DNA from 3 places in the Propioniciclava soli genome. Region 1 is predicted to be linked to each of the others. Evidence: riboswitches for the same ligand, from Rfam matches in the RefSeq annotation. Region 1 holds a riboswitch; each other region holds the start of a gene.
The links. A riboswitch is a leader RNA that binds a small molecule or an ion and turns the genes downstream of it on or off. The one in region 1 is predicted to bind thiamine pyrophosphate.
Positions count from the first base shown of each region.

Region 2: linked by a shared signal. The riboswitch ahead of thiC (phosphomethylpyrimidine synthase ThiC) and the one ahead of PCC79_RS16065 (YkoF family thiamine/hydroxymethylpyrimidine-binding protein) in region 1 are both predicted to bind thiamine pyrophosphate.
Region 3: linked by a shared signal. The riboswitch ahead of PCC79_RS02015 (thiamine ABC transporter substrate-binding protein) and the one ahead of PCC79_RS16065 (YkoF family thiamine/hydroxymethylpyrimidine-binding protein) in region 1 are both predicted to bind thiamine pyrophosphate.

Region 1 covers NZ_CP115965.1:3,541,049-3,550,436, reverse strand. Annotated here, with positions in the region: gene PCC79_RS16085 (glycerophosphodiester phosphodiesterase family protein) at 1-379, opposite strand, end outside; gene PCC79_RS16080 (ferredoxin reductase family protein) at 544-2,055, shown strand; gene PCC79_RS16075 (ATP-binding cassette domain-containing protein) at 2,094-3,869, opposite strand; partial or broken gene PCC79_RS17445 (ATP-binding cassette domain-containing protein) at 3,977-4,219, opposite strand; gene PCC79_RS16070 (ECF transporter S component) at 4,216-4,854, opposite strand; gene PCC79_RS16065 (YkoF family thiamine/hydroxymethylpyrimidine-binding protein) at 4,857-5,480, opposite strand; TPP riboswitch at 5,533-5,636, opposite strand; gene PCC79_RS16060 (hypothetical protein) at 5,810-6,367, shown strand; gene PCC79_RS16055 (FMN-binding protein) at 6,527-7,078, shown strand; gene PCC79_RS16050 (FAD:protein FMN transferase) at 7,078-7,812, shown strand; gene PCC79_RS16045 (hypothetical protein) at 7,948-8,385, shown strand; gene trxA (thioredoxin) at 8,376-8,699, opposite strand; gene PCC79_RS16035 (HEAT repeat domain-containing protein) at 8,800-9,388, shown strand, end outside.
Region 2 covers NZ_CP115965.1:3,077,869-3,087,256, forward strand. Annotated here, with positions in the region: gene clpB (ATP-dependent chaperone ClpB) at 1-2,251, opposite strand, end outside; partial or broken gene PCC79_RS13920 (YnfA family protein) at 2,448-2,582, shown strand; gene PCC79_RS13925 (thiamine phosphate synthase) at 2,557-3,222, opposite strand; gene thiM (hydroxyethylthiazole kinase) at 3,222-4,010, opposite strand; gene PCC79_RS13935 (MFS transporter) at 4,000-5,340, opposite strand; gene thiC (phosphomethylpyrimidine synthase ThiC) at 5,337-7,046, opposite strand; TPP riboswitch at 7,041-7,147, opposite strand; gene thiD (bifunctional hydroxymethylpyrimidine kinase/phosphomethylpyrimidine kinase) at 7,178-8,026, shown strand; gene PCC79_RS13950 (DEAD/DEAH box helicase) at 8,047-9,388, opposite strand, start outside.
Region 3 covers NZ_CP115965.1:468,172-477,559, forward strand. Annotated here, with positions in the region: gene PCC79_RS01990 (aspartate kinase) at 1-586, shown strand, start outside; gene PCC79_RS01995 (hypothetical protein) at 634-1,668, shown strand; gene PCC79_RS02000 (aminotransferase class I/II-fold pyridoxal phosphate-dependent enzyme) at 1,635-2,201, opposite strand; partial or broken gene PCC79_RS17370 (aminotransferase class I/II-fold pyridoxal phosphate-dependent enzyme) at 2,290-2,625, opposite strand; gene PCC79_RS02005 (hypothetical protein) at 2,657-2,806, shown strand; gene serA (phosphoglycerate dehydrogenase) at 2,855-3,838, opposite strand; TPP riboswitch at 3,981-4,087, shown strand; gene PCC79_RS02015 (thiamine ABC transporter substrate-binding protein) at 4,128-5,264, shown strand; gene PCC79_RS02020 (iron ABC transporter permease) at 5,266-6,918, shown strand; gene PCC79_RS02025 (ABC transporter ATP-binding protein) at 6,912-7,997, shown strand; gene PCC79_RS02030 (glycosyl hydrolase) at 8,265-9,388, shown strand, end outside.

The sequences.
Region 1 (9,388 bases):
ACATCACCGGCTTGCCCCGGAACTCGCCGAGCAACGAGGCCAGGCGCTCGACCTGGGCTCGGTGCCCGGGGCGGTTCTTCCAGCGGTAGCTCAGCTGCGCGATCTCGGCCGCGGTCAGCGACTGGATGTTGCGCTCCTCGCCCAGCAGTTCATCCTCGAACCCGTCGTGGAAGGCGTAGAAGATGTGGTCGGCCGACGCCGACACGTCGATCTTCACCAGGTCTGCCCCGGACTGCAGCGCGCACCGCACGGCCGCCGTCGTGTTGGACGGGAACGGCCCCACCGCCACGCCGGCGTGCGACACCACGAGCGGTCGCGACGACGCAGCGAGGCTGTTCAACAGCCCGTTCAGCTGCGTGTGTACGGCATCTCCGAACACGTGACCTCCTTGTCAGCGCGGCTTGGTCGGGTGGGGGAGCCCTGCCGGACCAGCATAGTCGGCGCCCTTCCGGCTCCCGGGAGCAGGGCGGTGCCCTACGTTTCAGGGGCACCCGTCAGGCAGCGCACAGGTCGGTCACAGCCACCGGGTCGACCCTCGGGAGCATGACTTCGACCCTGCCACCCGGCACCGTAGCCGGGCCGGCCGGCGCGTCCGCCCCTGCGCCGATGCCCGCATTCCCGGCGGCCGCGCTCCCGGCACCCGCGCAGCCGACAACCGCGCCCTCGAGGGTCCGGGAGCAGCTCGCTGCCCGCTACGCCGCCCAGCATCGCCGTCGGACGTGGGCCGCCGACACCCTGCAGGTGCTCGCCTGGATGGTGGTGGTGCTGCCCATCGGCCTGCGGCTCCACGACGGCGGCTGGAGCGCCCTGACCGCCTCGGCCGCCGGCCTGATGCGCGGCGTCGGCATCCTCACCGGCCTGGTGGCGACCTCCGCGATGGTCCTCATGCTGTGGCTCGCGGCGCGGGTGCCGTTCATCGACCGCACCCTCGGCCACGACCGCGCCCTGGCCCTCCACAAGGCGCTCGGCCAGTGGACCTTCGGCGGTCTGGTGCTGCACGGCGTCTACCTCGTCACCGGGTACGCGATGGCCGACCAGCTGAGCTGGTCCGCCGAGTTCGCCACCCTGTGGGGGGTGGGCGACTTCGTCCTCGCCGTGGTCGCGACGGGCCTCCTCGCCGTGGTGGCGGTCACGTCCGTCGCCGCCGCCCGCCGCCGGCTGGGCCACGAGGTGTGGCAGGGGATCCACCTGGTCACCTACGCCGCCATCCTCCTCGCGTTGCCCCATCAGTTCTCGTTGGGCGGGCTGTTCGCCGAGGGGCCGGCGCACTGGTTCTGGCTGGCGCTGTGGGGGGCGACCTTCTTCGTGCTGCTGACCCACCGCGTCCTCGTACCGCTCTTCGCGTCCGCCGAGCACCGCCTGCGCGTGTCGGCCGTGACGTGGGAGACCCCCGACACCGTGGCCATCGAGATGACCGGACGCCGCATCGCTCAGCTGGGCATCCGGCCGGGGCACTTCGCTCACTTCCGCTTCCTGCAGGGCGGGCTGTGGTGGCACCAGCACCCCTTCTCGCTGTCGGCCGCGCCGCACAAGGACACCATCCGCATCACCGTCCGCATGCTCGGTGAGGGCACCCGTCGTCTCGCCAGCACCCTGCGCCCGGGCACGCCCGTGCTCATCGAGGGGCCGTACGGCGTGTTCACCGACGCCGCCCGCACGGCCCCCGACGTGGTGCTCGTGGGGTTCGGGATCGGCGTCGCCCCGATCCGCGCCCTGCTGGAGGGCACCGACGTCGTGCCGGGCCACGCCACGGTCATCGTCCGGGCCTCCAGCGAGGTCGAGGTGGCCCACCGGGCCGAGCTGGAGGCGTGGTGCCGGGCCCGCGGCGTCCGCCTGCACGTGCTGACCGGTCACCGCGGCGTCCTGGCCGACGGCTCGGCGTCCTGGCTGCCCGCCTCCCACCTGCACTGGCGCCTGACCGACCTCACCGGGCCGCTGACCGAGGCCGACGTGTACGTCTGCGGGCCCGCGGGCGCGACCGAGCTGGTGGCCGACGAGGCGCTCGCCGCGGGCCTGCCCCCCGAGCGGCTGCATCGGGAGGAGTTCGCCTGGTGAGGGTGGGCCGGACGCCGTGACCGAGCGCGCGCGAGGGCTCACAGCGCGAGCACCGCGACGATCGTGAGCGTGGCGCCGGCGGCCAGCGCTGCGTCGCGCCACCCCCAGCGCACGGGACGCCACACGGTGCGCGGGGAGCGCCCCAGGCCGCGGGCCTCCAGCGCCTCCGCCAACTGCTGCCCACGCCGCAGCGCCACGACCAGCAGGCTGAAGGCGGCCCGCCGGAACGCGTCGAGGGTGAGCCTGTCCCGGCCGGCGCCCCGCGCCCGGACGCGGTGCGCGGCCCGCAGCGTCCACCACTCCTCGGGCAGCATCTCCATCAGCCGGTAGCCCGCCATCAGCGCGTACGCGTGGCGCGCGGGCACGCGCGCCTGCTGGTGGGCGGCGTTGAGAAAGGCGATGGCGTCGGTGGTCAGGGCGAACAGCGCGGCCAGGGCGCCGATCGCCAGGGAGCGTGCCCCCAGCGCGAGCCCCCACGCCAGGCCGTCGTCGGTGATCGTCAGCGGCCCCCACTGTGCCACCGGGACGCCGCCGCTGCGGCTGAGCACGTTGACCAGGAACGCCGACAGCGCGAACCACGCCACGGGCACCTGGAACAGCAGCAGCCGGCGCAGGGGGACCCGGCCGAGCGTCAGCGCCGCCGCGGTGGCCAGCGCCCAGAGACCCAGCACGGGCACGACGTCGAGGGTGAACAGCAACGCGATGCTGACGACGAACACGAGCGTGAACGTGGTGACCGGGGAGCAGCGGGCCAGGAAGGAGTCCGGCACGCGCGGCCGCGCCTGCCGCGAGCGTCCGGCAGGCTGGGCGCTGAGCCGCACCTCGGCGTCCGCGAGCCGCTTCACCAGGCCCCTGTCGTGGGTCGCGACGAGCAGGGCCACCCCGTCGGCGCGCAGGCCGGCGAGGACGCCCTCGACCGCGGTGACACCGGCGTCGTCGAGCCCGAACGTCGGCTCGTCGAGCAGCAGCACGGGTGGGCTCTGGGCCGCGGCGGCCACCAGCGAGAGCCGGCGTTGCTGGCCCAGGGAGAGCTGGTGAGGGCTCAGTTCCTCCAGCCCGGCGAGCCCCACCCGCTCCAGCAAAATAGCGGCGCGGCGGGCATCGGCGTTCCAGCTGATCTCCTCGCGCACGGTGTGGGCGACGAACTGGTTCTCGGGGCGCTGGAACACCATGCCCACGCGGGGGGCACCCAACGCGGCGCGGTGCGCGGGCAGCAGGCCGGCGATCGCCAGGAGCAGCGTCGACTTGCCCGAGCCGTTGGGCCCGGTGAGCGCCGTGAGCGTGCCCGGCCGCAGCGCGATGTCGACGCCGGGCAGCACGACCGGCCCGTCCGGCGCGCGGCGCACATCGGTGAGGTGCCAGCGGAATGGCGCGGCCGCCGTGGGAGCGGGGCGCGGCGCCGGGCCGGGTGCCCCCACGGGCCGTGCCGGCGCGGCGCAGCCTCGCCCGAGCGCGACCGTGTGGCTGGCACGGACGCCGGCGCGCGCCAGTTCCGCCCGGCGGTGCTCGACGATGACCGCCGCGGGGGCCCTGCCGCTCCGCGAGGCACCCTCCGCGACGCCCAGCTCCGTGCCCCGCGCCGTGCCCAGCTCCGTGCGCAGCAGCGCGGCGACGTCGGCGGCGGCGTCCGGGTCGAGCATCGAGAGGGGCTCGTCGAGCAGCACGACCTCGGGCCCGCCCACCAGGGTCGCCGCCAGCGCGACGCGCTGGGCCTCCCCGCCGGAGAGTTGCCCGGTCTGGCGTCCGAGCAGGTGGGTGATGCCGCAGCGCTCGGCGATGGCGGCCACACGCGGGCCGATCTCGGCGCGGGGCACGCCGGCGTTCTCCAGGGGTAGGGCCAGCTCGTCGCGGACGTTGGCCAGGCACAGCGACGAGGCCGGGTCCTGCGCCAGGAACCCCAGCCAGGCCGCCGCTGCCAGGGCGGCTGATCGGTGACGTCCGCGCCGTGGTGCAGCACCCGGCCGTCGAGGTCGCCGGCCCGCGTGTGGGGGATCAACCCGGCCAGCACCGCCAGCACGGTCGACTTGCCCGACCCCGACGGACCGGTCAGCGCCACCACGTCCCCCGCGGCGAGCGCCAGGTCGAGGCCCCGGACGACCGGCTCGTCGGTGTGGGTGACGGTGATGCCCTCGGCCCGCAGCGGCTCGGCTGCGTCCCCCGTCATTCCTGGCCGGCCGGCGCCAGTGCCCCGCGAGCGCGCTCCGCCCGCTCCGCGCGGCCGGCCGGCAGGTCCCGCAGCACGCCGCTGCGCAGCAGGGCTCGGGCCACCGCCCAAGCCAAGAGCCCGCACAGCACCACGCCCGAGGTCAGGTGCAGGCCCAGGCGCAGCGCGAACAGGTCTTGGCCCCACCAGCCGAAGCGAATCGTCGCGTAGACGAAGCTGAGGGCCGCGCCGGTCAGTCCCGAGGCCAGGAACACGCCGAGCCCGTAGCGGCGGTACCCGGTGAGCAGGAACGCCACCTCGGCGCCCAGCCCCTGGATGAACGCGCTCAGCAACAGGATGGGCCCGACGGGGCTGCCGAGGAACACCACCTCGACGACGGACGCCGCCACCTCCGCCAGGATGCCGGTGCCCGGGCGCCGCGTGATGAAGACGGCCAGGGGAGCCACGACGATCCAGCCCCCGATGAGCACGTTCTGGGCGAGATCGCCGAAGGGGCCCATCAGCACCCCGAGGGCGCGCCAGCCCAGCACCAGCGCGTAGTAGAGAAAGCCGAACACGACGCCGAGCACGACGACCGAGACGATCTCGGCCAGCGTCAGGGGGTGGGTGCCGGGGGTGCGTGGCGATGTGGTCACGATCAGACCCCCTGGGTCGGTGAATTGATGGACAGCGACAGGTGGGTGACCACGTGCTGGACGCCGGCCCCCGTGCGCAGCCACGCGGTCGCCACCAGCGCCAGGATGGCGCCGACGTCGCCGGCCAGGCGGGTCACGAAGTGATCCGACGAGTGGAACAACCCGGACGCCCTGGCCGTGGCGATGGCGTCCATGATCGGGGTCATGTGGGCCCCGCCCCCCTGCCCGTCGAGCAGGGGGTAGAGCGACCATTCGGCCCAGGCGCGGACGCCCGCGTCCGGCACCGCGACCGCCTCGCCGTCGACCCAGGGCCCGTGCCGCAGCGTGCAGGTCACCTCGCCCGGGCAGCCCCGGGAGAGGAGGACCTGCGCCGCCAGGTGGGCACCGTCGGCGCGGTGGGCCGCAGCGGCCACCAAGTCGGCGCAATACCTGACCACAGCGGCATCGGGGCCGCCGACGAAGGTGCTGACGGGCGAGGTGGTGAGCTCGAGCTCCGGCGGCCGCGGGGTGGCGGCGAGAGCGGTGGTGATGATGTCGACGTACCGGTCGGTCATGGGGTGGAGGGCGATCCGGGCCCCGATGCCGTAGGTGGCCGCCGAGGGTGCGGACGGTGTGGGTGCTGCCATGCCTGCCTTTCCGCCCCTGAGGGTGGTGGCCGGCAACGACGGGTGCGGCGCGACGCCCCACCCAGCCCGACTCCCTCCGCTGGTATGAACCAGTTCAGGTTCCACGGGTCAGTCAGGATGACTTTCTCAGCGCGTCGCGCTCCCCGGGGGCTTGCTGGCATCAGGCTAACCGATGGGCCCCCCTCCTGCGGCCGGCGTGGGGAATCCGGTGGTCCGGGTGGCCCAGCGAGTGTCCTCCCTGGGGGGACTGGTGAATTGATAGTGAAGGTGTCTAGCGTGGGAACTGTCTACGAACGGCCACTCCGGTCCCCCGAACAACAGGAGATGCCATGCCCCGCAGTCGCGTGAACCGTTCCCGCAGTGCCGTCTTCACCGTCGTGGGGCCCTGCCGGGTCCAGGGGCTGCGGGTGCCGTCCTGGTTGGCGTGGGTGACCCGACTGTCGTTGCTCACCCTCGCCGCGATCCCGGTGCACCAGCTGTTCTACGCGATCCTCGGGCCCCACTACGTCACGCCCTTCGGTGTCATGGGCATCAGCGAGGCGACGTTCGCCGCGTGGTGCGTGGCGATGGTCATCCTGCCCGGCTACCTGTGGATCACCTTCGCCGGCTGGCTGCAGCAGCGCAGCCAGTGGCGCGCCTTCCTCACCCAGGCCCGCACCCTGGGCGCTGACGTCATCCGGGTCGAGTGCGTCGAGGACGTCTCGGGCACCGCATCCACGGTCAACGCCCGCTCGGTGACTGCCCAGGGTGACACCGCGGACGCCCACCGCGTCGTGGTGTGGGACTCCGCCCGTGACGTCCGACCCGACACCTGGGTGGCGCTCAGCGAGAGCCGCCGCGTCCTGGCCACGGCCACCTCCGCCGAGCGCGACGCCGATCTGAGCTGAAGCGCTGGGGTTTCCGCGACCTCGCCCCCGCGCCGGTGCCCGCCGTCGCCCTGCGCTGAACGGACGCACGCCCGGGTTCGCACCCGTCCGACAGGCCGCCCACAGGACCGCCACAGGTGCGGCGCCGAGGCTGATGCCTGTCCGACGAAAGGAATCAGGATGAGCAGCAGGGCCAGGGCCGCCGCAGCGTTGGCGTCCCTCGGAATCCTCGGGCTTGGCTGGGGCACGGCGACCGCCCAGGGGCAGGTCGCACTGGCACTCAACCCGCCCACGACCGACACCACGACGCCCTCCGACACCGCGTCTTCCGACACAACGGCCTCCGACACCGCGTCTTCCGGCACCGCGTCTTCCGGCTCTGCGGCGACGAGTGGCTCGGGGGCGTCCTCGTCCAGCGGCGGCACGACCTCTTCCAGCAGCACCGGCTCGTGGGCCGACGGCACCTACACCGGCTCGACGGCGCGGCACCGCTACGGGTCGGTCACGGTGACCGTGACCGTGGCGAACGGCACGATCACCGGGGTGTCGGAGTCCGTCGTGAGCGATGGCGACCGCAAGTCCAACCAAATCAACGCCCGGGCCGTCCCGGCCATGCGCAGCGCGGTGCTGAAGGCCCAGGGCGACGACGTGGCGACCATCTCCGGAGCGACCTACACCACCGAGGCCTACCTCACCTCGCTGCAGTCCGCGCTCGACCAGGCGGCCGCGTGATGGGCGCCCCCTTCGTCTTCGCCGCCATGGGCACCGTGATCAGTCTGCACAGCGCCCGGCCCGTCCCCCGCGCCACCCAGGACGCCGTGCTCACCGCCTTCGCCACCCTGGAGGATCGCTTCAGCCTGTGGCGTCCCGACACCGAGGCCGCCCGGTTCGCCCGCGGCGAGCTGGCTCTGCCCGAGACCACCGAGGCGTTCCGGCAGGTGTACGACGAGGCGGTCACCTGGCGGCTGGCCACCGGCGGCGCGTTCACCCCGCACCGGCCCGACGGTGTCGTCGATCTCTCCGGCATCGTCAAGGCCATCGCCCTCCGCGACGCCGGCGCGGTGCTGCGGGCCGAGGGCCTCACCGACTGGTGCCTCAACGCCGGCGGTGACGTGGTGGCGTCCGGGCACCGGGCCTCCGGGGAGCCGTGGGTGGTCGGCATCGTCGACCCGCTCGACCGGTCCCAGCTGTTCACCGAGTTCCAGATGGGCCCCGAGCGGTGGGCCGTCGCGACGTCGGGCACCGCGGAGCGTGGCGAGCACGTGTGGCGGCTGGGCGCCGACGACACCTTCGTGCAGGTGACCGTGTGCGCCCGTGACATCGTGACGGCCGACGTGCTGGCCACCGCGATCCTCGCCGGCGGGCCCGAGGCGCTGGCCCGGGCCCAGGAGCTCGACGACATCGACGTGCTCGCCTGCAGCGCGGGGGAGCGCGTCTGGGCCAGCGCGGTGTTCCTCGCGGCCTGACGCTGCGGGGTCGTCCCAAGGAACGACTCCTTTGGTGCGACCCGGTGGCAAGGTGCGTCCTCCCAAGGAATGAATTTCACCACGGATCGGGTGTCGGGGGTGCGCGACGGGTCTGAGGATTCTTAGGGTGTTCTCATGCGTGACCCCAGTGCGCTCGACGCGGTGCTGCGTCGACTGGTCCTCACCGTCGCCGGTGCGGCCCTCTTGGTGCTGTTCCCCTCCGGGGCCTTCGGCGGTGCGGGGTGGCTGCCGGTCACCCCGGTCGCCGACCTCACGGTCGCCCAACTCGCCGGGCTGCTCGTCATTGCGCTGGCCTGGGCCAGCCAGATCGCCCAACTGGGTGTGCTGCCCGCCGCCCGGCTCGCGGAGCCGGGCACACTCGCGCTCGCGGCGGCAGCGGCAGGATCACTGGCGGCGGTGGTGCTCGCCGTCATCCATGCCGAGGCGCTGGCCGTCGTGGCCGCGCTGGTGCTGCTCGTCGGCGCGCAGCTGGGCCTGGCCCTGCGCATCGACCGGGTGCGGCGCCGGACGCCCGCGGCGTCCGGCCCCGTGGCGCCGGTGGCTCAGAGGTAGTCCTCGAGGGCGCGGATCAGCGTCGCCTTCGTCTTGCCGCCGGTCATCGAGGTGACGACCGTGCCGTCCACGAACAACTGGAGCGTCGGCAGACCCATGATGCCCTGTTGGGCGGGAACCTGCGGGTTGCTGTTGGTGTCGAGCTTCACGAACGTGACCTTGTCGCCGTACTCGGCGGCGAGCTCGTCGATGATGGGGGCGATCTGCTTGCAGGGCGAGCACCAGTCGGCCCAGTAGTCCACCAGGACCGGCTTGGACGACTGCAACACGACCTCATCGAACGTGGAATCGGTGACCTCGGCGACGGAACCCATGCTTGCTTCTCCTTCGTGTGGGTACCCGTCCAACACTATCGGGTGGCGCGGCATTCCTCGTCCCCGCCGGGTCCGGGCGCTCAGGCGCTACGGTGGCGCGATGGAGGAGTGGCTGCGCATCGGCGAGGTGGCCCGCCGCACCGGGCTCACGGTGCGGACCCTGCGCCACTACGACGACCTGGGCCTGCTCGTGCCCAGCGGCCGCTCCGGGGGTGACTACCGGCTCTACTCCGCCGACGACCTGCGCCGGCTCCTGGCGATCCAGCACCTGAAGAGTCTCGGACTGGCGCTGCCCGAGATCGCCGCGGCCCTCGACGACCCGGCCTTCGACGCCGCGGACGCCCTCGCCCGCCACATCGCCGTCGTGGAGGAGCGCCTGGCGGCCGAGCGGGCGCTGCTCGCCCGGCTGCGCGGCCTCGTGGGCGTGGCCGACGCGGGCTGGGGCGACGTGGTCGACGCCATCGCCCTCACCGAGCGGCTGTGCCACCCCGAGGCGCACGTGCGGTTCCGGGCGGCGCTCGACGCGCCGGCGTCCGCCCCGCTCGCCACGCTGCTGGCGCAGCTGCGCACCGAGCCCGAGCCGGGCGTCCGCGAGAACCTCACGTGGGCGATCGTGCGGCACCCGGACGCGCTCGCTGCCGTGGTGCCGCAGCTGGCGGACCGGGACGCCGGCGTCCGGCTGCGCATGA
Region 2 (9,388 bases), 460 kb from region 1:
CCGGCTTGAACGCCTGCCGCACCACGCCCATCACGGCGTCGCGCTTCGTGGACGCCTGCAGGGCCGGATCGGCGAGGTACTGCGAGCCCAGGTTGCTCGTCATGATGAGGATGACGTTGCGGAAGTCCACCGTGCGGCCTTGGCCGTCGGTGAGGCGTCCGTCGTCGAACACCTGCAGCAGGATGTTGAACACGTCGGGGTGCGCCTTCTCCACCTCGTCGAGCAGGACGACCGAGTACGGACGCCGCCGCACCGCCTCGGTGAGCTGGCCGCCCTCCTCGTACCCGACGTAACCCGGGGGGGCACCAACGAGCCGCGACACGGAGTGCTTCTCGCCGTACTCGCTCATGTCGATGCGCACCATGGCGCGCTCGTCGTCGAACAGGAACGCCGCCAGCGACTTCGCCAGTTCGGTCTTGCCAACGCCGGTGGGCCCCAGGAACAGGAACGAACCGGTCGGCCGGTTCGGGTCGCTGATGCCCGCCCGGCTGCGGCGCACGGCGTCCGACACCGCGGCCACCGCCTCGCGCTGGCCGATGAGGCGGCGTCCGAGCTGGTCCTCCATCGTGAGGAGCTTCTCGCTCTCGCCCTGCAGCATCTTGCCGACCGGGATGCCCGTCCAGCTGCTGACCACCTCGGCGATGTCGGCAGCCGACACCTCCTCGGCCACCATCGGGACGCGGCTGGCCTCCTCCTCGGCGGCCGAATCGAGCTCGGACTCCAGCTGGGGGATGCGGCCGTAGAGAATTTCGGACGCGTGCGTCAGGTCGCCCTCGCGCTGCGACCGCTCGGCCTCGGCGCGCAGGGCGTCGACCTCCGCCTTGATCTCGCCGACCCGGTTGAGGCCCTGCTTCTCGGCCTCCCACCGCGCCTCGAGTCCGCGGAGCTCCTCCTGGGCGTCGGCCAGCTCGGCGCCGAGCCGGTCGCGGCGCTCGGTGCTGGCGGCATCCTCCTCCTTCTCGAGGGCGAACTGCTCCATGGTCATGCGGTCGATCTGGCGGCGGAGCTGGTCGATCTCCTCCGGGCTGGAGTCGATCTCCATGCGCAGCCGCGACGCCGACTCGTCGATCAGGTCGATGGCCTTGTCAGGCAGCTGGCGGCTGGTGATGTAGCGGCTCGAGAGCTGCGCGGCGGCCACGAGCGCGCTGTCGGTGATGCGCACCTTGTGGTGCGCTTCGTAGCGCTCACGCAGCCCGCGCAGGATGGCGATCGTGTCCTCCACGCTCGGCTCGCCGACGAACACCTGCTGGAAGCGGCGCTCCAGCGCCGGATCCTTCTCGATGCGCTCGCGGTACTCGTCCAGCGTGGTGGCGCCGATCATGCGCAGCTCGCCGCGGGCGAGCATCGGCTTGAGCATGTTGCCGGCGTCCATGGCGCCCTCGCCGGACGCCCCCGCGCCGACAACCGTGTGCAGCTCGTCGATGAACGTGACGACCTGGCCCTGCGATTCGGTGATTTCGCTGAGGACGGCCTTGAGCCGCTCCTCGAATTCACCGCGGTACTTGGCGCCGGCCACCATGGACGCCAGGTCGAGGCTGACGACGCGGCGTCCCTTCAACGAATCGGGCACGTCACCCTCGATGACGCGCTGGGCGAGGCCCTCGACGACGGCGGTTTTGCCGACCCCGGGCTCGCCGATGAGAACCGGGTTGTTCTTCGTGCGGCGGCTCAGCACCTGCACGACGCGCCGGATTTCCGTGTCGCGACCGATCACCGGGTCGAGCTTGCCCTCGCGGGCGCGCTCGGTGAGATCGACGGAGTACTTCTCCAGCGCCGACTCGCCCCCCTCGGCCTCGGCGCTGGTGACGCGCTTGCCACCACGCGCGGCGTTGAATGCCTCGGTGAGCTTGTCGGGGGTCGTCACCTTGGTGAGGATCGGCTGCGCGTCGGACGCCACGGCCGTCAGCGCGATGAGCAGGTGCTCGGTGGCGACGAAGTCGTCACCCAGCTGCTCGGCACGGGTCTCGGCGTCGGCGAGAACACGGGCGAAGCTGCCGGACAGCTGCGGCTGGCTCACCGAGGAGCCCGTCGAGCTGGGCAGCTTCTTGATCGCGGTCTGGGCCGCCGTGTCGATGGCGGCGGGGTCGGCGCCGACCGCGCTCAGCAGGGTGCCGACCGTGTTGTCGGGCACCATCAGCAGCGCGTGCAGCAGGTGGCTCGGCTCGGCCTGCGGGTTGCCCGCAGTGAGCGCGTTGCGGAGTGCGGCCGAGACGGCGTCCCGACTCTTGGTGGTGAGCTTGGCAGTGTCCATGGGTGCGTTCCTCCCCGGAGGTCTTGAAGAAGTTGAGTCCATCAGACTCAACCATCCTAAGGGGTCCCCTATTCCGTTGGCTCCTGCCGGGGAGGCGTCAGTCGCCGTCCGCCCAGAATCCCGGGCCGACGATCAGGGTGAGGTCGCCCGTGAGGGTCACTTCCCAATCGGTAGCAGTCGCGCCCCACGCGACCTGGGCGTCCATCTCTGCGGCAGCCTGCCCTGGGGGATGGTCGTCGACGGCTTCCGACCCGACCGCTACGACGTGATCGGCGCGCTCGTGTGCCTCGTCGGCGTGACGGTCATCATGTACGCCCCGCGCCCGGCCTGACCGCGTCCCACGCCGCCAGCGACCGCCGGACGACGTCGGCCGGATCGGCCGCCCCGGTGATCGCGCGCACCATGGCGACCCCGGCGACGCCCGTGCCCGCCAGATCGGCCACGTCCTCGACGCCCACGCTGCCGATAGCGACGATCGGCAGACGGGACGCCTCGACCAGCGGCCGGTAGCCCTCGACGCCGAGCGGCTCGCGTCCGGAGTCCTTCGTGGGCGTGGGCCGGAACGGTCCCGCGCCGAGGTAGTCGACCACGCCGACGAGCGATTGGGCCTGGAGGACCAGATCGAGGGTGCCCGTGGTGAACCCGATCACGGCATCGTCGCCGAGCAGCGCGCGGGCCGCCGGCGGCGGCAGGTCGTCGGCGCCGAGGTGGACGCCGTGCACGCGGCGTCCGGCCCGTCGCGCCGCGTAGGCGACGTCGGCCCGGTCGTCGACCAGCACGCGGGTGGTGGGGTTGGCCGCACCGACGGCGTCCGCCACCGCGCCGAGCAGCGCGAGCAGCTCGCGGGTGGAGGCCTCCTTGGCACGCACCTGGACGATGCCGGCGCCCGCGGCGGCGGCTGCGGCGGCCACCTCGACGGTGTGACGGTCGGACCCGGCGGTGACCAGGTACACGCGCAGATCGATGCCCATCACTGCTCCTCGCATCGCACGGCAGCGACGTCGGCCGCGGTCAGGGTATCGAGCGTATCGATCAGCGCGGCCCTGAAGCTGCCCGGCCCGGACGCCTGCGCCGCGGCCCGCTCCCCCGCCGCACCCAGCCACGCAGACGCCGCCAGCGCCGCCTCGAACGGGGGCGCGACGGCACAGCACGCGGCGACGAGGCCGCCCAGCAGACAGCCGGTGCCGGTGACGCGGGTGAGCAGCGGGTGCCCCGCCCGGACGCCCACCACCCGGTCGCCGTCGGTGACGAGGTCGACGTCGCCGGAGACGGCCACCACGCACCCGTGCGTCTGGGCCAGGGAGCGCGCCGCGCCCAGGGCGTCCTGCACCCCGTGGACGGCATCGGCACCCCGCCCGCCGGCTCCGCTCCCCGCCAGGGCCACGACCTCCGACGCGTTGCCCCGCACGACCGCCGGCGCACGCGTGACGAGCTCGCGGGCCAGCCGCGCCCGGACGGGGGCGACCCCGACGGCGGTGGGATCCAGCACCCACGGCCGTCCGGCGGCGCGGGCGACGTCGACGGTGGGCGGGATGCCGGCCATGGCGTCCGTGCTGAGCGTGCCGAGGTTGATCAGCAGGGCGTCGGCGAGGGCGTCCATGGTGGGCGCCTCGGCCCGCGTCTCGGTCATCATCGGACGCGCGCCGGCGGCGAGGAGGCCGTCGGCCACGATCCCCATCGAGACGGTGGCCATCAGGCAGTGCACGAGCGGGGGGTGGGCGCGGACGGCGTCCACGACGGGCGCGAGGTCAGTGGGCATCCAGGGTGTTCCTCTCGATGTCGGTGGGCGTCATGGCCGGACCGGCGGCGGCGCAGCCCGCGACCATCAGCCCGCCCAGCGCCAGCAGGGCCATCACCGGCAGGTCCGGGCCGAAGCGGTCGACGAGCGGCGGCAGGTAGAAGGGGTACAGCGCGGGCCCCACGATCGACAGCGAGTAGGCGGTGCCGTACGCCGTCGCCCGCACCCGGGTCGGGAAGATCTCGTTGAGGTAGGCGCCGATCGGCCCGTACAGCGTGACGGTCGAGACCTGCAGGGCGGCGACGCCGACGAGGGCGACGCCCAGGGCGCCGGGGCCCGCGGCGTCCGGCCGGCCGAGGACGCCCCACCAGAGCGCTGGCGCCGCCGCGGCCGCGAGGGTGCCGACGACGACGAAGAACCGGCGGCGTCCGGTAAGGGTGGAGAGGTGGCCGGTGCGGGCCATGACGAGCGCCTGGGCCACCGACGCCACCCCGAGCACGAGCGACACCTCCAGCGGGGTGATCCCGAGCCCGGGCAGGCGTTGCGCGACGACGATCACGACCATGTTGGTACAGAACCACAGGCCCGTCATCAGCCCGAAGACGCGCCAGAACGGTCCGGCCCAGCGCCCCGCCAGCACGTCGGCGAGCCCGACCGCCTCGCCGGGCGTCCGACGGCGCCGGACGAACACGGGCGCGTCCGCGACGCGCCGGGCATAGAAGACGAGCATGACGAGCGAGGCCAGCCCCCCGGCCACGAACGACACCCGCCAGCCCCAGGCGGCGTAGGCGTCCGGGCCGAGCAGGGCCAACAGGGCGACGGTGACGAAGGCGATCGTGGCCTGCGCCCACGGGGCCATCGCCATGATGCGACCCGAGACGAGCCCGCGGCGCCGCGGGGTGGACCACTCCATGGCGAGCGGGATCGCGGACGTGTACTCCCCGGCCAGGAACGCTCCCCCGACGAAGCGCAGGGCGATGAGGAGGCCGATGGTGGCCGCGCCGAGCATGTGCCAGTCCGGAACAGCGGCGATGCCGAGCGTGCAGGCGGCCGTCCCGGCGAGGGCGATCTTGGTGGTGCGGGTCCGGCCGATGCGGTCGGCGACCTGACCGAAGACCATGGCGCCCACGGGGCGTCCGATGAGGGTGGCCATGATCACGAGGGCCGCGGTGGTCGCCGTCGCGTGCGGCCCGGCCAGCGCCGGCAGCGCGGGGGCCAGCGCGGTCACGGGCAGGAAGATGTTCACCTGATCGACGTAGTTGCCCCACACACCGCCGCGGACGGCCGAGCGCCCGTCCGGGGACAGCTCGGGAACGAGCCCGCCCCGACGCCGCACCGACGGCAGGGTCACCGGCGCACCTCGGCGACGTCGAGGTAGACCGAGCCGCCCCGCTCACGGAACTCGCGGGACTTGGCCGCCATACCCTCCTGCGCCCCGTCGGCGTAGCGGGCGCGGATGTCGGCGCTGATCCGCATTGAGCAGAACTTCGGCCCGCACATGGAGCAGAAGTGCGCCGTCTTGGCGGGCTCCGCCGGCAGGGTCTCGTCGTGGAAGGCGATGGCGGTCTCGGGATCCAGCGAGAGGGCGAACTGGTCGTGCCAGCGGAACTCGAAGCGGGCCTTGCTCAGGGCGTCGTCGCGCACCTGCGCGCCGGGGTGGCGCTTGGCGACGTCGGCTGCGTGGGCGGCGATCTTGTACGTGATCACGCCGGTCTTGACGTCGTCGCGGTTGGGCAGGCCCAGGTGCTCCTTGGGCGTGACGTAGCAGAGCATCGCGGTGCCGTGCATCGCGATCACCGCGGCGCCGATGGCCGAGGTGATGTGGTCGTAGCCGGGCGCGATGTCGGTGACGAGCGGGCCCAGCGTGTAGAAGGGGGCGCCGTGACACCACTCCTGCTCGAGCTCGACGTTCTCGGGCACCAGGTCCAGCGGGATGTGCCCGGGACCCTCGACCATCACCTGCACGTCGTGGGTCCAGGCACGCTCGGTGAGCTCGGCCAGCGTCCTCAGCTCGGCGAACTGGGCCTCGTCGTTGGCGTCCGCGATGGAGCCGGGCCGCAGCCCGTCGCCGAGGCTGAACGCGATGTCGTAGGCGGCGAAGATCGCGCACAGCTCGTCGAAGTGCTCGTACAGGAAGGACTCGCGGTGGTGGGCCAGCATCCAGCCGGCCATGATCGAGCCGCCGCGGCTGACGATGCCGGTGACCCGCTCGGCGGTCAGCGGCACGTAGCGCAGCAGGACGCCGGCGTGCACGGTCATGTAGTCCACGCCCTGCTCGGCCTGCTCGATGACGGTGTCGCGGTACACCTCCCAGGTGAGGTCCTCGGCCTTGCCGTCCACCTTCTCCAGCGCCTGATAGAGCGGCACGGTGCCGATGGGGACCGGCGCGTTGCGGATGATCCACTCCCGCGTGGTGTGGATGTCGTCGCCGGTGGACAGGTCCATCACCGTGTCGGCTCCCCAGCGGGTGGCCCACGTGAGCTTCTCGACCTCCTCGGCGATCGAGCTGGTGACCGCCGAGTTGCCGATGTTGGCGTTCACCTTGGTGAGGAAGGCCCGCCCGATGATCATGGGCTCTGACTCAGGGTGGTTGATGTTGGCCGGGATGATCGCCCTGCCGGCAGCGACCTCCTCGACAACCTTCTCGACCGCGACGCCCTCGCGCAGGGCGACGTAGCGCATCTCCGGGGTCACGACGCCGGTGCGCGCGTAGTGCATCTGGGTGACGCGGCGGCCCTCCTTCGCGCGCACGGGCGCGTGGGCGCGTCCCCGCCATTGCTCGGACGCCGCACCGCGGCGGACGGCGGTGCGCCCGTCGTCCGCCAGGTCGCGCGGACGCACCTCGTGGCGTTCGGTGTCGCCGCGGTCGTCGATCCACGCCTGGCGGGACGGGGGCAGGCCCTGCGTCGGGTCCACCTCGGGGCCGCACGTGCGGTAGACGAGCACGTCGGGATTGGGCCGCCCGTCGGGTGAGTCGGCGAGGCTGATCGCGGTCACCGGGACCGTGACGTCGCCGTCGGTGAGCGTGCTGGGGCGGTGCTGCGGATGCGTCTCCATGGACATCTCTCTTCCTACGCCGGCATGATCCGGACAGGTTCGACGGTCCAGGCAGCGTCAGCCTGATCTCAGCCCGTGCTCGGGCGCCCGTGGGATGTCCTCATCTAAGCACATCTGCATAGGGTGGGCGAATGAGCAGTCCGACCGCGCGCCCTGTCTGCCTCTCCATCGCCGGCTCCGACCCCAGCGGGGGTGCCGGCATCCAGGCCGACCTCAAGACGTTCTCGGCCCTCGGCGTGTACGGGGCCGCCGCGCTCGCCGGCCTGACCGTGCAGAACACCCAGGGGGTCCGGGACGCGCGCGGGGTCGACCCGGCGTTCGTGGTCGCGCAGGTGGCGGCGGTCGTGGACGACCTGCCCGTCGCCGCCACGAAGATCGGCATGCTGAGCGACGCGACGACGGCGTCGGCCGTGGCGGGGTTGATCCGCGAGCGGCGGGACGCGTTCGGTGTGATCGTCCTCGACCCGGTCATGGTCGCGACGTCGGGCGACCGGCTGCTCGCCGAGGACGCGGTGGAGGCCATCCGGGCTGACTTGCTGCCCCTGGCCGATCTGGTGACGCCCAACCTGCCCGAGGCGGGGGTGCTGCTGGGGGTCGCGGAGGCCGAGGATGTGGACGGGCTGCGGGAGCAGGCGCTTGCCCTCATCCGCGCCGGGACGCGAGCCGTGCTCGCCAAGGGCGGCCACCTGCGCGGCGACGCCCTGCTCGACGTGTTCGCGGACGCCGCGGGCGTGGCCGACCTGACCGGTGAGCGGATCGCCACCCGCAACACCCACGGCACCGGCTGCACGCTGTCGTCGGCGATCGCGGCGTGCGCGGCCCGGCGCGGCGACACCCGGGAGACGGGAGTCAGCCGGGCGGCGATCGAGGACGCGCGGCGCTATCTGGCGGACGCCATCGCCGCGGGCGCCGGGTGGCGGCTGAGTCGGACGCCCGAGTCGGGGCACGGCCCGGTGGACCACTTGGTCACGTTGGGCTGAGGGCTCCGGGGGTGCCCGCCTCAGCGGGAGCGGCGGCGTCCGCTGGAACGGCCAGCCGACGCCGAGAACGCCGCCGCGCCCCCGGTGGACCCCGCACGGGCGGCAGCCGGTGCCCGACCGGCTCCGGTGCCCGCGCCGGCGCCGCGTGGCCGGCGTCCGGGCTCCTGGGGCGACTGACCGCGCGAGGCGGACTGCTGGCGTCCACCCGGACGACCCGAGCCGCGGCCCCGGCCGCCCCGCCCGGACGCACCGCGCGCCGAGGCGTCGGTCGGTGCCGTGGGGGTGCGCTCGGCGACCTCGGCCGCGGAGTACACCAGCCGCGTCCCGGGGGCCAGGCCCTGCAGCTCCTCGGTCGTGGCGGGCATGACGCGCGGGGTGATCTTCGCGGCACGCATGAGGCCCTGGACGTCGCGGCGCTGGTCCGGGGTGGCGATCGTCACCACGGTGCCGGCGGAGCCGGCGCGCGCCGTGCGGCCCGAGCGGTGCAGGTAGGCCTTGTACTCGGTCGGCGGATCGGCGTGCACCACCAGCGCCACGTCGTCCACGTGGATGCCGCGAGCGGCGATGTCGGTGGCGACGAGCGTCTCGACCCGGCCGGAGCCGAAGGCGTCCAGGTTGCGCGTGCGGGCGTTCTGGCTGAGGTTGCCGTGCAGGTCGACGGCCGGAATGCCGCGCCCGTTCAGCTGCTTGGCGAGCTTCTTCGCGCCGTGCTTGGTGCGGGTGAACACGATCGTGCGGCCGGGCGCGGCCGCCAGGTCGGCGATCACGTCGCTGCGCTCGGCCGGCGTCACGGTGAGCACGTGGTGCTCCATGGTGGCGACCGGGGACTGCGGGGAATCCGCCTCGTGGACGACCGGGTCATGCAGGAACTGCTTTACCAGCACGTTCACGGCGTTGTCGAGCGTCGCCGAGAACAACAGCCGCTGGCCGCGCGCCGGGGTGGCGGCGAGGATGCGCTTGACCGCGGGCAGGAAGCCCATGTCGCTCATGTGGTCCGCCTCGTCGATGACGGTGACCTCGACGTCGCGCAGCGAGAGGTGGCCCTGCTCGCTGAGGTCGAGGAGGCGGCCCGGCGTGGCGACGAGCACGTCGACGCCGGCGGTCAGCCCGCGCACCTGCGGGTTCTGGTTGACACCGCCGAACACGGTGAGCACCGAGAGCCGGGCGGCCTTGGCCAGCGGGGCCAGGGCTGCGGCGATCTGGGAGGCGAGCTCGCGGGGGGGGGCGAGGATGAGCGCGCGAGGGCGCTTCGGGGCCGGGCGCTGCCGGTCGCCGGCCAAGCGGGCGACCAGCGGCAGGCAGAACCCGTAGGTCTTGCCGGAGCCCGTGCGGCCGCGGCCGAGGACGTCGCGCCCGGCGAGG
Region 3 (9,388 bases), 760 kb from region 1:
GGTGCACGTGCGCAGTTCGTTCTCGACCAAGCCCGGCACCTGGGTGAAGCACATCAGCGAGGAGGAGTCCGTGGAGAACCCCATCATCACCGGCATCGCCCACGACCGGTCCGAGGCCAAGGTCACGGTCGTCGGCGTGCCCGATCGCGTCGGCGCGGCCGCGGACGTCTTCGACACCGTCGCCGCCGTCGGCGTCAACATCGACATGATCGTGCAGAACGTGTCGGTGGCCGACAACACCACCGCGATCTCCTTCACCCTGCCGCAGGCCGACGGCCCGCGGGCGATCGCGGCGCTGGAGGCGGCCCGCGAGCGCATCGGGTTCACGTCGACCGAGTACGACGACCACGTGGGCAAGGTGTCCGTGGTGGGCGTCGGCATGCGCAGCCACCCCGGTGTGTCGGCGACGTGCTTCCGTGCGCTGGCCGCCGCCGACATCAACATCGCGATGATCTCAACCTCGGAGATCCGCATCTCGGTGGTCGTCGACGTCGACGACGTGGACGCCGCCGTCCGAGCCTGTCACACGGCGTTCGGCCTCGACAGCGAGGGCCAGGCCGTCGTGTACGCGGGGACCGGCCGCTGAGCAGCCCACGCCCCCTGGGCCCGTGGACGTCGGTCGGGCTGTGGCTGGTGCTGCTGGGGTGGCCGTGGCTGCTGCTGTTCGTGGTGGTGCGGCCCTCGCTGAGCGTGCTCGGTTGGGCCACCGCGTGGCTGTGGCTCTCGTGGCTCCTCGGCCTCGCGATCCAGGGCCTGTCCCGCTCGGTCAACCTGATGCTGGCGCGCAGCCTGTACCCGCTCGGCGTGGTCGCTGTGGTGGCCCTCGGCCTGCAGCTGCTCGTCTTCCCCGCCGAGGTGCTCTTCCTCTTCCCCACCACCTGGTACCCGTGGGTGCAGCTGGCCGCCGTGGTGGCCGTGGCGGTCGGGGTGGTGGCCCTCGTGGGGGTCGTACGCGACACTCTCCTGCCCCCGCGCCCGCCCCGCACGCTGGCGGACGCGCTCATGGCCGCCGCTGAGCCGGGAACCGGAGCGGCCGGGCGGCCGGGCGCGTGGGGACGCCGGCTGCGGCGTGAGCTGGCGGCGACGCTGCCCCACGGCGTCCCGTTGGTGGATCGGGTGCGCGTGGCCGTCGCCCACCGGGCGGCCGTGCTGCTCCGGTACGCGGCGACCGCGGCCGTGGTGCTCGTGTTCGGGGTCGTCGCGCTGGTGTGGGTGCGCGGGGCGTTCGCCGAGGGCTGGGTGGCGCTGCTGGTCGCCCTGGCGTTGGCCGCCGAGACGCGGCTCCACCGGTGGCGCCGCGAGGGGCTGCTCGACGGGTTCGCCGAGCCCGACCCCTGGGCGGGGCGGGGGCGTTACGACGCCTGGTGGGGGCTGTCCGCCGGGCTGGCCCTCGTCGTGACGCTGCGGACGACCGCGGCCATGGGAGGGCTGCGCGACGACCCACTGTGGTGGTACGGCGCCGCGGTGGTGCTCGCCGCTGTGGCCGCCGTCGTTCCGTTCCGCTGGGCGAACACCCATCAGGGCGAGATCTTCGCCGCCTGGCTCGAGCGTCACCCCGAGCGCGTGGCCGAGCTCGAATCCCTCCGGGCGAGCTGGCCGGAGGACTCCGACGCGCCGTTCGGGGAGCTGCCCGCTCAGGCGGCGCGGCGTCCGACCGATCGGCGGTAGTCGTCCAGTCCGCCCAGGAGGCGGTCGACGTCCGGTGTGGGCCGGACGACCAGGCGCAGGAACTGGCTGGTCAGGCCCAGCTTGTTGCCGCACTCGCGGACGTAGACACCGTGCTCGGCGAGGAGGAAGTCGCGCAGCTCCGGGCCCGACCAATGGTCCGGTAGCTTGACCAGGACGAAGTTGGTGCTCGTCTCGAACACCGACAACGAGCCGAAGGTGCGCAGCCGCTCGGCCATCGCGCGCCGGTCGCGGGCGGCCAGCGCCAGACTGTGACGGTAGGCGTCCCGGTGTTGACCCAACATCCCGACGACAGCCTCGGCCAGGGAGTTGAGGTTCCACTTCGGCAGGGCCTCACCGACGCGGCGGGCGAGCGCCGGGTTGGCGACGAGGTAGCCGAAACGGACGCCGTGCAGGCCGAAGTTCTTCCCGAGCGACTTGAGCACGATGACGTTGCTGCGCAGCGGCGCGACGTCGACGACGGAGCGGGCCTCCGCGTCGTCGACGAAGTCGATGAAGGACTCGTCGACGACCACGAGGTCGAGATCGGACAGTTCGTCGAGGAACGCGAGTCACCTGGTCGCGGGCCACGATGCCACCGTCGGGGTTGTTGGGCTGGCAGATGACGGCCGCCCGCGAACCGCGCTCGCGGATGAAGCGGGCGTAGTCGGCCAGGTCGAGGGCGAACCCGTCGGCCTCGCGCAGCGGGTACAGGTCGACGCGCTTGCCTGTCTCGAACGGCTGGTCGGTCCAACGGCCGAAGGTCGGTATCGGCACGGCGATGCTCTCGGTGACCAGGAGGTGGTCGATCCAGGTGATGAGTTCGGTGGAGCCGTTGCCCATCGCCACGGTCTGGGGGTGCAGGCCGAGCAGGTCGCTGAGCCGCCGGGTGGTGGCCGCGGCGTCGCTGGGGTAGTAGGTCAGGAGCTCGGGCAGCGCGGCGGACAGCTGGTCGAACATCGCCGGGGTGGGGAAGTAGCTGTTCGTCGGGATGCAGAAGTCGACGACGGTGCGCCCGGAGCCCGCCGCCTCCTGCACCTCGAAGAAGGAGGCGGAGTGGGCGGCACGGGTGAGGGAGCGGACGTTCATGCTGGTCTCCTTGGTGGTGGTGGTGGTGGTGGTGATGCGGCGGTCGTGGTGAATGCGTGTTGGGGGTGCGGCGTCGGGATGGTGCGGGCAGGGGTGGGCGTCAGGCGGCGCGGGAGGCGCGGCCGGTGGTGCCGGTGAGGTGATCGGTGAGCTTGCCCGCCACGTGGGCGGCGATGGCGGCCTGGGACTCCTCGGTTGATCCGCCGATGTGCGGGGTGAGGATGACGTTCGGCAGGCCCTGCAGGGCGGAGGCGAAGGCGTCCGAACGGCCCGACGGTTCGTCGGGGAAGACGTCGAGCGCGGCCCCGGCGAGCTGGCCGGACGCCAGCGCGTCCTGCAGCGCGGGCAGGTCGACGACCGGGCCGCGGCTGAGGTTGACGAGCAGCGCGCCGGGCCGCATCCGGCCGAGCTCGGCGGCGCCGAGGAGGCCGGCGTTGCCCGCCCGGCCGTCCACGTGGAGGCTGACGATGTCGGATGCCCCGAGCAGTTCGTCGAGCGTCCGGGTGGGCGTGGCGTGGCCGATCGGCTGGCGGTCGGCCAGGTCGTGGAACAGCACGCGGAGGCCGAGCGCCTCGGCGACGACCGACAGCTGGCTGCCGACGTTGCCGTAGCCGACGATGCCCAGGGTCCGGCCGCGCACCTCGCGGCTGCCCTCGGCGGTCTTGTGCCAGCGGCCCGCGTGGACCGCCCGGTCGTGGACGGTGAGGCGGCGGCTGAGGGCCAGCAGGTTCGCCACCGCGAGCTCGACCACGCTGCGCGTGCTGGCGTGGGGGGCGTTGAAGACGGCGATGCCGAGTTCGTCGGCGACGGCCAGGTCGATCTGGTTGGTGCCGACACAGAAGGCGCCGACCGCCTCCAGATGTTCGGCGCGCTGCAGGACGCGGCGGGTCAGGCGGGTGCCGGAGCGGATGCCGAGCACCCGGACGCCGGACAGCGCCCGCGTCAGGGCGACGTCGTTGAGCGCCTCGGCGCGGTGGTGGACGGTCAGGCCGGCGTCGCGGAGCGGGGGGATGGCGTCGGTGTGGACGTTGTCCAGCAGAAGTGCCTGGCCGGCGGTCCCGGGTCGGGGGGCCGTGTGGGTCATGTCAGTTCCTTCGCGGTGTCGGGCGACCCGTTCGGGGCCGTGAAACCACCGTGTCGGCCGCGTCTGTGGCCCTGCTGTGTGCCGGGGCGGGGGCGCGCTGTGACCCTGCGGGTGGTCGCGGGGCCACGCACGCTAGGGTGGGGAATGAAGACAGGGGAGCGCCCGCAGGGGCGCTGAGAGTGCGGAGCGCCGCAGACCCTCGCACCTGATCCGGTTCGCACCGGCGGAGGGAGTCGAGCTCTTCGGCCCACGGCGGGCCGACCCCTCCTACGAACGGGAGGACCATCGCATGACCGATCGCCAGCACCCCGGACGCCCCACCTCGCCCGGCTGGGGCCGCCGGACCGCGATGCTTCTGGTGCCGGGCCTGCTCGCGCTGGCGGCCTGTACCGGCCCGGCGGCCACCCCGACGCCGGCGGCGTCCGACACGGCCCCGACGCCCACCACGTCGCCGACGCCCACCGCGTCCGAGTCGACCACCCTGACCGTCGTGACGCACGACTCCTTCGCGTTGAGCCAGGAGCTGCTGGACGAGTTCGCGGCGCAGACCGGCTACACCGTCACCTACGTCGCGCCCGGGGACGCCGGCAGCCTGACCAACCAGCTGGTGCTGACGAAGGACTCCCCGCTCGGTGATGTGGTGTTCGGCATCGACAACACGTTCGCCGGGCGGGCGCTGGACGAGGACGTCGTCGTGCCCTACGTCGCCGAGGCCCTGCCGGAGCAGGAGGCGGCGACGTTCGCCGCGGACGACACCCATCGGTTGACGCCGATCGACTTCGGGGACGTGTGCATCAATGCCGATCTCGACTGGTTCGCCGAGCGCGGTCTGGGGGTGCCGACGACGCTGGAGGATCTGGCCGACCCCGCCTACCGGGATCTGTTGGTGGTGTCCAGCCCCGCCACCAGCTCGCCGGGCCTGGCGTTCCTCATCGCCACCGTCGAGTCCCAGGGTGAGGACGGCTACCTCGACTACTGGCAGCGGCTCCGCGACAACGGCCTGCTCGTCGCCCAGGACTGGACGGAGGCCTATACGGTGCAGTTCTCCGGCTCCTCGGGGCGGGGGCCGCGGCCGCTCGTGCTGAGCTACGCCACGTCGCCGTCGTTCGAGGTGGTGGACGGCGCCACGCACACCGGGGCGCTGCTCGGCACGTGCTTCCGGCAGGTGGAGTACGCCGGCGTGATCGCGGGGGCGCAGAACGAGATCGGCGCGCAGAAGTTCATCGAGTTCCTGCTGAGCGAAGCGGTGCAGGCCGACATCCCTGAGCAGATGTACATGTACCCCGTGCAGCGCTCGGTGGAGCTGCCGGCGGAGTGGGTCGAGTTCGCACCGCTCGCCCAGCGGCCCTACACGATGACGCCCGAGGCTATCACCGAGGGGCGCGACACGTGGATCCGTGACTGGACGACGACGGTCATCGGCTGAGGTGAGGCTGCGCGTCGGGCCGGCGCTGGGCTGGGGAGCTGCCGCCGGCGTCCCGCTGGCCTTCCTGGGGGTGTTCTTCGCGTGGCCGGTCGCCGCGCTGGTGGGGCGGGGGCTGTTCCCCGACGGCGCCCTCACGCTGGATGGGTTTGCCGCGGTGCTGGCGTCCCCGCGCACCGGCCGGGTGGTCACGACCACCCTGGCGCAGGCGGTGGCCGGGACGCTGGCGTCCCTCGCGCTCGGCCTGCCGGCCGCGTGGGTGCTGTACCGGACGCGGTTCCCCGGCCGCGGCATCGCCCGGGCCGTCGTCACCATCCCGTTCGTGCTGCCCAGCGTGGTGGTCGGCGTCGCGTTCAAGTCGCTGGTGATCAGCACCGGCCCGCTCGGGTTCCTCGGCCTCGACGGCAGCTTCGCGATCGTCGTCGCCGCCCTGGCCTTCTTCAACATCGCCGTCGTCGTGCGCACCGTGGGGGGGATGTGGGCGGGGCTGGACGGCCGTCCGGCCGAGGTGGCGGCCGTGCTCGGCGCGACGCCGCGACGGGTGTTCGCGACCGTCACCCTGCCGGCCCTCGCGCCCGCGATCGCGTCCAGCGCCGCGTTGGTGTTCCTGTTCTGCGCGTCGGCCTACGGGGTGGTCATGGTGCTGGGTGGCCCGGCGTACGGCACGATCGAGACCGAGATCTGGTTCCTCACCAACCAACTGCTCGACCTGACGGCGGCGGCCGCGCTCTCGGTGATCCAGCTGGTGGTGGTGACGATCAGCCTGGTGATCTCGGAGCGGCTGCAGAGCCGGTTGACCCAGGCGCAGCGGCTGCGCACCGGGGAGTCCGGCATCCCGCGCTGGCGGTGGCGCCGTGACGGCTGGGCGACGCTCGTCACCGGTCTCGTCGTGGTGCTCGTCGCGCTGCCGCTGGGCAACCTCGTGGTGCGCTCGCTGCGGACGGCGTCCGGGTGGGGCCCCGACCACTACGTCGCGCTGGTCGCTGGGCCGTCGGGGCCGCTCTCGATCCCGGTGGGTGATGCCATCGGCAATTCGCTGCGGACGGCTGTGCTGGCGACGGTGTTGGCGCTGGTGCTGGGCGTCCTGGTCAGCCTGGTGGTGTCGCGCCGGCCGCGCTCGCGGGTCGGACGCCGCGCGCTCGGCGTCCTCGACCAGGTGTTCATGCTGCCGCTCGGGGTCTCGGCGGTGACGGTGGGGTTCGGCTTCCTCATCACGCTCAACCGGCCGCCGCTGGACCTGCGGAGCTCGATGGTGCTGGTGCCGATCGCGCAGGCCATCGTCGCCCTGCCGCTGGTGCTGCGCGTGCTGCTGCCCGTGCTGCGGGCCATCGACCCGCGCCTGCGCGAGGCGGCGGCCGTGCTCGGTGCGGGCCCCGGCCGGGTGCTGGCCAGCGTCGACCTGGCGATGGCGTCCCGGGGGCTCGGGTTGGCGACGGGGTTCGCGTTCGCCACCTCGTTGGGGGAGTTCGGCGCCACGTCCTTCCTCGCGCGGCCGGACGCGCCGACGCTGCCGGTGGTGGTGTTCCGGCTGATGGGGCGTCCGGGGTGGGAGAACCAGGGCACGGGCATGGCGGCCGCGGTGCTGCTGGCCGTGATGACGGCCACGGTCATGGCGTTGGCTGAGAGGATGAGACCCATGGAGGCGACCACATGGTGACCGGGCTGACCGTGCGCGACGCCGTGGTGCGCTACACCACGACCGAGGGGGACACGCGGCGTCCGCCCAACCGCCGGCCGATCCTGAGCTGGGTGCCGCCGCCCCGGCCGAAGCCGGGTGCCACGCGCACCATCACGGCGGTGGACGGGGTGTCGCTCGACGTCGGACCCGGGGAGATCGTCGCGCTGCTGGGTGCCTCGGGCTCGGGCAAGTCGTCGCTGCTGCGGGCGATCGCGGGGCTGGAGCCGCTGGCGTCCGGATCCGTCGCGTGGGACGGGGCGGATCTCGCGCGCGTGGCCGTGCACAAGCGCAACTTCGGGCTGATGTTCCAGGAACCCGCGCTGTTCCCGAATCTCGACGTGGGCGCCAATGTGGCGTACGGGCTCCACGCGTTGCCGCGGGCGCGGCGGTCGTCGGTGGCCGCGGAGTTCCTCGAGCTGGTGGGGCTGCCGGGCTTCGCGCGGCGCCGCGTGACCGAGCTGTCAGGCGGGCAGGCGCAACGCGTGGCGCTGGCGCGCTCGCTGGCGCCGCGGCCGCGGTTGATGTTGCTGGACGAGCCGCTCTCGGCGCTCGACCGAGCGCTGCGGGAGCGGCTGGTGGAGGTGCTCGGCGAGGTGCTGCGCGCCACCGGGACGCCCGCGGTTCACGTGACGCACGACCAGGACGAGGCGTTCGCCTTGGCCGACCGGGTGGCCGTGCTCGCCGACGGGGCGCTGCTCCAGGTGGGCACACCCGCGGAGCTCTGGCGCCAGCCGGCCTCGGCCGCCGTCGCGCGGTTCCTGGGGTACGGCACGTTCCTCACCGACGCAGACGCTGCGACGCTCGGGGTGGGGCGGCCCGCCGCGTCCGGTCTGATGGGCCTGGGGCCGGCGAGCCTGGTGCTGGACGCCGGCGGCGTCCGCCTGCCGGTGCGCGCGGAGAACGTCCGCCGGGGATACGTGTCGATCAAGGTCGAGCTGCCCAGCGGCCAGGTCGCCGAGGTGCGTGCCCCGGAGGCGACGGGGCTGGACGCGGTGGGCGTCCGCCTCGATCCGGACGCCGTGGCGGTCGTCCGGGACGCGGACCCCACCGCCCGCTGAGGCGTGTGATCTGGCATTTGGACCCGAGGAAATGGCGCCATGGCGCCATTCCCTCGGGTCCAAATCGGCGTCGCGGGTGCCCGGCCGCGGTTCACCGGCAGGGCACCCCGCGCCGGTCGCCCCCGCCGTATGCTGAACCGGATGGCCATCGCGCGTCGGTGAGGCCTTCCCCACCACTGGGCCGGCGCTCCATCCCCCAGCGCAGGGGGGTGCCCGACGAGGCCGGGCGCGGGTGCCGGGGCCAGCACTCCAGGAAGAGGGAACACCGTGGACTTCGCCAGCACCGTGACGGGCTTCGCCGAGCCGACGATCGAGTACCGGCCCGACCAGCGGTGGTGGCTCGCCGAAGGCCTCCACACCGATGCGACGCTGCGCACCGAGATCGCCGCGATGCACCGCCTCGGCTTCGGCGGCATCGAGTTCCTGGCCATGGACGAGGAGGGGGTCGACCACGCCCGCTACGGCTGGGGCGCCGAGGAGTGGGTGCACGACTCGCAGGTGGTGGTGGACGAGGCCACCCGGCGGGGGATGGCGGTCAGCTTCACCTCGGGCACGAACTGGGCGAACGCGAACCTGCCGACCATCACGCCCGAGAGCCCCGCGGCGGCCAAGGAACTCAACGTGACGGTGGAGGAGGTCGCGGGTGGGGCCACGCGCACCGGCGCCCTGCGGCGCGTCGATCTGGCCGCGTTCTCGCCGTCGGTGCTGGGGCACCGGGGAGCGGTGTCGGAGCAGACATTCGTCGCTGTGGTGGCCGCGCGGGTGCTCGGCACGACCGAGCTGGGCAACGTGCTGGACGTCGACTCGGTCGTGGATCTCACGGCCGACGTGGTGGACGAGACGCTCGACTGGACGGCCCCCGAGGGCGACTGGCGGTTGTACGCCCACTGGATGCACGGCACCGGACAGACGGCGTCGCCGTCGGCGAGCGTCAACTACACCGTGAACTACCTCGACCGCGACGGCGTCGACGCCGTCACCGACTACTGGGAGCACGAGGTGCTGACGCCGCAGCTGCGCGCGCAGATCGCCGCCAACCCGCGCGCCCAGATGTACATGGATTCGATGGAGCTCACGGCCTACGGCGAGGGCGGAATGTTCTGGGGCCGGACGGTGGCCGAGGAGTTCCGGGCCCGCCGCGGCTACGACATCACCCCGTGGTTGCCGTTCCTGACCCGGCGGGTGGCGATGATGGCCTCCCAGACCATCTACCGCAACGAACCGGACGCGGCGCACGCCGGGGCGGTCGAGAAGGTGCGCTTCGACTACGTCGCCACCCTGACCGACCTCTACATCGAGAACATGCTGCGCCCGTTCGCGGCGTTCCTGCACCACCACGGCATGACGTTGCGCGCCGAGATCAGCTACGGGCTGCCGTTCGAGCTGACGCG